Acidaminococcus fermentans DSM 20731: one gene and its partner. Each later gene encodes a partner of the first gene's protein in a complex. Links are inferred from orthologs where the notes say so. Each region holds a gene or a part of one and is shown in the gene's direction. Other genes may lie near its edges.

What was found.
Region 2: the proteins of dnaG (region 1) and dnaB are in contact, whole or in part, in a crystal structure (PDB 2R6A), measured with the Geobacillus stearothermophilus proteins. The link is inferred for Acidaminococcus fermentans DSM 20731 from one-to-one orthologs. Residues at the interface, in WP_049624496.1 of Geobacillus stearothermophilus: Lys456, Leu457, Leu458, Pro459, Ala460, Asn463, Ala464, Leu467, Leu535, Leu536, Ile537, Ala538, Gln544, Glu545, Asp548, Tyr549, His552; in WP_033016901.1 of Geobacillus stearothermophilus: Ser13, Glu15, Ala16, Gln18, Glu91, Leu92, Asp94, Ala95, Val96, Pro97, Thr98, Ala99, Ala100, Asn101, Tyr104, Tyr105, Ile108.

What each region holds. Positions count from the first base shown.
Region 1 is NC_013740.1:1,976,325-1,979,524, reverse strand. What follows is about bases 323-3,200. They hold dnaG (DNA primase), read left to right. Parts: upstream 323-794; coding sequence 795-2,606; downstream 2,607-3,200. Other genes in these bases: rpoD (RNA polymerase sigma factor RpoD), read left to right, coding at 2,658-3,200; ACFER_RS09115 (pyruvate, water dikinase regulatory protein), read left to right, coding at 323-696. Outside these bases: more of ACFER_RS09115, read left to right, coding at 1-322. UniProt on the Escherichia coli protein: RNA polymerase that catalyzes the synthesis of short RNA molecules used as primers for DNA polymerase during DNA replication.
Region 2 is NC_013740.1:52,095-55,401, forward strand. What follows is about bases 323-3,307. They hold dnaB (replicative DNA helicase), read left to right. Parts: upstream 323-1,141; coding sequence 1,142-2,473; downstream 2,474-3,307. Other genes in these bases: ACFER_RS00240 (DHH family phosphoesterase), read left to right, coding at 323-588; rplI (50S ribosomal protein L9), read left to right, coding at 548-1,000; purB (adenylosuccinate lyase), read left to right, coding at 2,670-3,307. In the rest of the region: more of ACFER_RS00240, read left to right, coding at 1-322. UniProt on the Escherichia coli protein: The main replicative DNA helicase, it participates in initiation and elongation during chromosome replication. Travels ahead of the DNA replisome, separating dsDNA into templates for DNA synthesis.

The sequences.
Region 1 (3,200 bases):
AAAAGCGTGGAGCAGATCAACAAGATTCTTACGGAAGCCAAGGAGCAGAACGCCATTGTCTGCTATACCATGGTTTCTCCGGAAATGCGGGAAGCGGTGGCCCGGAAGTCCATCGAGCTGGATGTGGAAGTGGTGGATATCCTGGGCCCTGTACTGAAGGCCATTGAAAAGACTTCCGGCCTGCTGCCCAAGAACCAGCCCGGTCTGATCCATGCCCTGGACCATGAATACTTCAAACGGGTGGCGGCCGTGGAATTCGCCATCAAGTACGACGACGGGAAGAATCCCTGGGGCCTGGCCAAGGCGGACCTGGTGATCATCGGGGTATCCCGGACTTCCAAGACGCCCCTTTCCATGTACCTGGCCAACAAGCAGCTGAAAGTGGCCAATGTGCCGCTGGTGCCGGAGATCCCACCCCCGGAGGAACTGTTCAAGGTCCCTTCCAGCCGGATCATCGGCCTGTTGATCGACCCCTACAAACTCAATGAAATCCGCTGTGCCCGGCTCAAAGCCATGGGGCTTACGGACGGAGCCAACTATGCGGACATCCGACGGATCCAGGAAGAACTGGAATATGCCCGGGCCATTATGCAGCAGCTCCACTGCATGATCATCAATGTGTCCAACCGGGCCATTGAGGAAACCGCCAGCCTGATCCTGGAATATCTCCGGAAACGGTTCGACTACGAATCCTGAAAACGGATTTTGTCAAGAGGAAATTTCTGTGCCAGCAGGGATTTCCTCTTTTTTGTCGAATAAAAACAGTATCGCAGGAGTGAAAAAGGAAGGATCCCATGGATGAACTGAAAGAGAAAATGACCAATTTCAAAGAGCAGGTGCGGCAGGCTGCTGATCTGCTGACCATCGTTTCTGAAACGGTGAGCCTGAAGCGCCGGGGCACCCAGTACTGGGGATGCTGTCCCTTTCATGGGGAGAAAACGCCTTCCTTCAAGGTGGATCCGGCCCGGGGGCTGTTCCACTGCTTCGGCTGCGGGGCCGGAGGGGATGTGTTCTCGTACGTGATGAAGCGGGACAACCTGACCTTCCCGGAAGCCCTGAAGCAGCTGGCGGAAAAATATGGGATCCCGGTGCCGGAACGGGCCAAATCTGCCCGGGAAATCGCCCGGGAAAAGGAAAGCCGGGAAGTGATGGGGGCCAATGACCTGGCCTCCCGGTTCTTCCATTCCTGTCTGGTGAACACCCGGTACGGAGAGCGTGGCATCCAGTACCTGGCAGGCCGGGGCATCGGACGGGATATCATCGATTCCTTCGGGCTGGGACTGGCCCCACCGGATTTCCAGACACTCTCCACAGCTCTGGAGAAACGGGGGGTGACGGAAGAGGTGCTGCTGAAGGCGGGGCTGGTGAGCCCCCGGCAGCGGGGCACCCGGGTCTACGACAAGTTCCGGGCCCGGGTGATGATTCCCATCCGGGATCCCCGGGGCCGGGTGGTGGGCTTTACCGGGCGGATCCTGGACAAGGACGCCTCCCCGGCCAAATACATGAATACCCCGGAAACCGCCTGGTTCCACAAGGGGAATCTGCTTTTCGGACTGGACCGGGCCTCAGGCCCCATCCGGAAGCGGCAGCAGGCTCTGATCGTGGAAGGCCACATGGACGCCATCAGCCTCCATGCCGCCGGCATCGACTGGGCGGTGGCCTCTATGGGGACTGCTTTCACCGAGCACCAGGCGGCCCTTCTGAAACGGCTGACCCCGGAAGTGGTTTTCTGTTTCGACAGCGACCGGGCCGGCCTGGCGGCGGCCATGCGGGCCATTCCCCTGGCGCTCCAGGCCGGCCTCAAATGCCGGGTGATGCACGTGACCGACGGGAAGGACCCGGACGAATTCATCCGGAAGGAAGGCCGGGAAGCTTTCGAGGAACTGCTGAACAATGCCAAACCCGGCATGGACTATCAGGTGGATACGGTGCTGGGGGAATGTGACCTGGAAACCCTGGGGGGCAAAGTGGAAGCGGTGGACAAGGTGCTTCCCCTGTTCCGGGACTGTCAGAGCGATGTGGAAGTGGGCGAGCGGATCCGGGAACTGTCCCGGCGGCTGGCCATTGACGAAGGGCTGATCCAGAGCGAATACCGGAAGCTGACCCATCAGGAATCCGGTGGCCGGGCCTACAATCCGGAATGGCTCACCCAGCAGAAGGTGAAGGTGACCAGTCCCACGGAACAGGCGGAACGGCTGGTGCTCCGGGCCTTCCTGGAAGGGATCCCGCCCCGGCCGGGCCAGGAGGGCATCGCCCATGTGGATTCCTTTACCAGCCCGTCCCGGCAGGCCATTTTCACCACCTTCCTCCGGATGGTCCAGGAAGGGACCTACAAGGATCCCCGGGACCTGTTCCCCCATCTGGACGACGCCGGAGCCGGAGAGCTTACCGGGATCCTGACCCTCAATGTGGAAAAGGGAACCCTGCCTTCCATCCTGGCGGATTGTCTACGGCGGCTGCAGATTGCCGCCCTGGACCGGGAGTACGAAAAACACAGCCAACTGGCGGAAAAATATGAAAAAGAGGGAAATGAAAAATTTTTGCAGGAATTGGCGGAATGTCGGCGAATAAAAATGGAGATAGGAAAATTGACAAAACCGGCATAAGGCCGGAAACCGTAGATTTTTCTCATTTGAAAGAAAGGAGGGAACGCCCCAATGACTGAAAAAGAAAAGAAAGAATTGGAGCCGCAGCTGACTGCCAACGCAGCAGAGAAAGGACAGAGTGAGGCCCAACCCACGGCAGTGGGAAAAGCCAAGGCTGCTCCCAGAAAGAAGAAGGCGGCAAAAACCACGGGAAAGGCGGGTTCAGGAACGAAAACCAGAAGCAAGGCAGGCAAAAAAGACAAACCCAAAACCGCGGCGGAATACCTGGCGGAATTCGAAGCGCTGGCCAAAAAGAATCACGGCGTTCTCACCTATAAGGAAATCCAGGACCGGCTGCAGAACGAAGACACTGTCTCCGTAGATGAGATGGATGCCATCTATTCCAAACTGGCAGAAAAAAACATTGAAGTGGTGGATGACGGAGCCGAAGACGAGGAACCGGAAACCATCGATGAAGACGAGCTGAAAGTGGACGAATCGGAACTGGCCAATCTGTCCGTTCCGGAAGGGGTCATTGTGGATGACCCGGTCCGCATGTATCTGAAAGAAATCGGCCGGGTGCCTCTGCTGGCCGGGGATGACGAAATCAAACTG
Region 2 (3,307 bases), 1.9 Mb from region 1 along the record:
CAGTATTTTGAAAACAAGCTGCAGCTTTCGGAAGTGGAAGCCACGGCCCTGTATGCAGGGATCCTGGTGGACACCAAGAATTTTGCGGTACAGACCGGGGAACGGACCTTCGAAGCGGCAGCCTTCCTGCGCCGGAACGGGGCGGATCCCCATATGGTTTCCCTGCTGTTCAAGGATGATGAACATACGGTGCTCACCCGGGCCCGGATCATCACCGAGATGAAACAGCCCCTGCCCGGGCTGGCTGTGGCGGTGCACCGGTGTTCCTGCCAGGACAAGGACACGCCGGTGATCGTGGCCCAGGCGGCGGATGAACTGCTGACCATGGATGACATCCGGGCCAGTGTGGTTTTCAGCCAGAACGAGAATGGAGTCAGCATCAGCGCCCGCAGTGACGGATCCGTCAATGTGCAGGTGATGATGGAAGAACTTGGCGGCGGCGGCCATCAGACCGTTGCCGGGGTCCAGGTGAAGGGCGTGACGGCGGAAGAACTGATGCCGAAGGTCCTTGAACTGGCCAAAGAACAAATGAAGGAGAGCGATACAGATGAAAGTAATCCTGCTGCAGGACATCAAGAAATTGGGTAAAAAAGGCGATATCATCGAAACGGCGGAAGGCTATGGCCGGAACTATCTGATTCCCCGGGGCATGGCGGAAGAAGCTACTTCCCGGAACCTGAACCAGGCCAAACAGGATATGCAGGTGGCCAAACACCGGGCTGCCCAGGCCCATGACGAAGCGGTGGTCCTGGCGGCCCAGCTGGAAAAAGTCACCCTGCACATGAAGGTGAAGGTGGGGGCCAACGGCAAGCTGTTCGGTTCCATTGCTTCCAAGGATGTGGCGGATGCCCTGCTGACTCAGACCGGCATGGAAGGGGTTGACCGGCGGAAAATCGAGATCCCGGAAACCATCAAGAGCCCGGGGGTATATACCGCTACGGCCAAACTGCTGCCGGATGTGTCTGCCAAATTCAAAGTGGTTGTAGAAACGGAAGAATAACAGAACAAACCCACCACCAGCCTACGGCTGGTCCCCTCCCTTGAAAAGGGCGGATAGACAGATCAACCGCTGTCTTGAGAGGGGGACTGCTGCCTTGGGGCAACGGTGGTGGGTTCTCTTTCAGGAAAGGAGGCCTGTCCTTTGGAAGAACGTATCCCACCCCAGAATATCGAGGCGGAACAAAGTGTGCTGGGAGCCATGCTGATCAGCCGGGAAGCCATCGACAAGGCGGGAGAAATCCTCAATGAGGATGATTTTTACCGTCCGGACGACCGGACCATCTTTTCGGCCATTATGGATCTCCACAGCCGCAATGAGGCGGTGGACCTGGTCACCGTCACGGAAGAGCTGCGGAGGCTGGGAAAACTGGATGCCATCGGGGGCACAGCGGCCATTACGGCCCTGAGCAATGCGGTGCCCACGGCAGCCAATGTGGTGTACCATGCCAAGATTGTGGAGGAAAAATCTCTCCGCCGGCAGCTGATCAATTCCGCAACGGAAGTGGCGGCCAGCGGCTATGAGGAAGACCAGGACATTGCCCAGACCATCGACCAGGCGGAACAGAAAATCCTGGCGGTGGCCAACCGGAAACATTCCGGGGGCGTGGTGAAGATCAAGGACATTGTGAAAAGCGCCATGGCCCGGATCGAAGAGCTGTATGACACTAAGGATGCCTTCACCGGTCTGCCCACCGGGTTTACGGATTTCGACAAGATGACCAGCGGTCTCCAGCCTTCGGATCTGATCATCGTGGCGGCCCGTCCTTCCATGGGGAAATCCTCCCTGGTGCTGAATATTGCGGAACATGTGGCGTTGGATGGGGGCAAATCCGTGGCCTTCTTTTCCCTGGAAATGAGCAAGGAGCAGCTGGTCCAGCGGCTTCTGTGCTCCCAGGCCCGGATCGACGCCTCCCGGCTGCGGATCGGCCAGCTCCAGGAAAGCGAATGGCCCAACCTGGTCAGTGCGGCGGACAAGCTCAGTGCCGCCAAGATCATGTTGGACGATACCCCGGGGATGACGGCACTGGAAATGCGGTCCAAGGCCCGGCGGTGGAAAAATGAAAACGGCCTGGATCTGATCATCGTGGACTATCTGCAGCTGATGCAGGGATCTTCCAAACGGGCCAGCGACAACCGGCAGCAGGAAATGAGTGACATCTCCCGGTCCCTGAAGGGACTGGCCCGGGAACTGAATGTGCCGGTGATCGCCCTGTCCCAGCTGAGCCGGAGCGTGGAACAGCGGACCAGCAAACGGCCCATGCTCAGTGACCTGCGGGAATCCGGGGCCCTGGAACAGGATGCGGATATCGTTTGCTTCATCTACCGGGACGATTATTACAACCAGGATACGGAACAGAAGAATGTGGCGGAACTGATCGTGGCCAAGCACCGGAATGGTCCGGTGGGCACGGTGCCGCTGTATTTCCGGAAAGACATTACCCGGTTCGAGGACCTGAGCCGGCGGCCGGAATGAATGGGGCTGCCATACAGCAGCCGTTTGTCAATTGTCAATTGCTGAAGGAGGGCAGCCGGGTTGCGGCTGCCTTTTATTGCAAACAAAATATTCTTATCGTTGCGAAGCGTTCGGCAAAATGATACAATAAAAAGACAGCGGGAACGGTGTGTTCCCTCGTTATGCCATTTTTTGTAAAACCTAAGGAGGAAGTATTGTGATTCCACGTTATACCAGTAAAGAAATGGGTTCCATCTGGACGGAAGAAAACGAAGACCGCAACATTGTCAAAGTTGAAGTCACGGCCTGCGAAGCCATGAACAAACTGGGCATTGTACCGGATGATGCGCTCCATGACATCCAAACCAAGGCGGACTTCGATCTGGACCGGGTCCACGAAATCGAAAAGACCACCAACCATGACATCATTTCTCTGCTTACTTCTGTGGCTGAACACGTCGGCGATGCTTCCAAATATATCCATAAAGGCCTGACCTCCAACGACGTGAAGGATACGGCTATGGGGCTCATGATGAAACATTCCGCGGAAATCCTGATCCGGGAAGAAAAAGAACTCCATGAAATCCTGAAAAGCCAGGCCCAGAAATACCGGCATACCCTGTGCGTGGGCCGTACCCACGGGATCCATGCGGAACCCATGACCTTTGGCCTGAAGTTCCTGCTGTGGATGTCTGAAACCGAACGGAACATCGAACGGCTGGAAATGGCCAAGAAATACATCTCTGTAGGCAAGCTCAGCGGTGCCATCGGGACCTATTCCAACATCGACCCGTTTGTGGAAAAATACGTCTGTGAAAAACTGGGCCTGACGCCTGTGCCCATTGCCAACCAGGT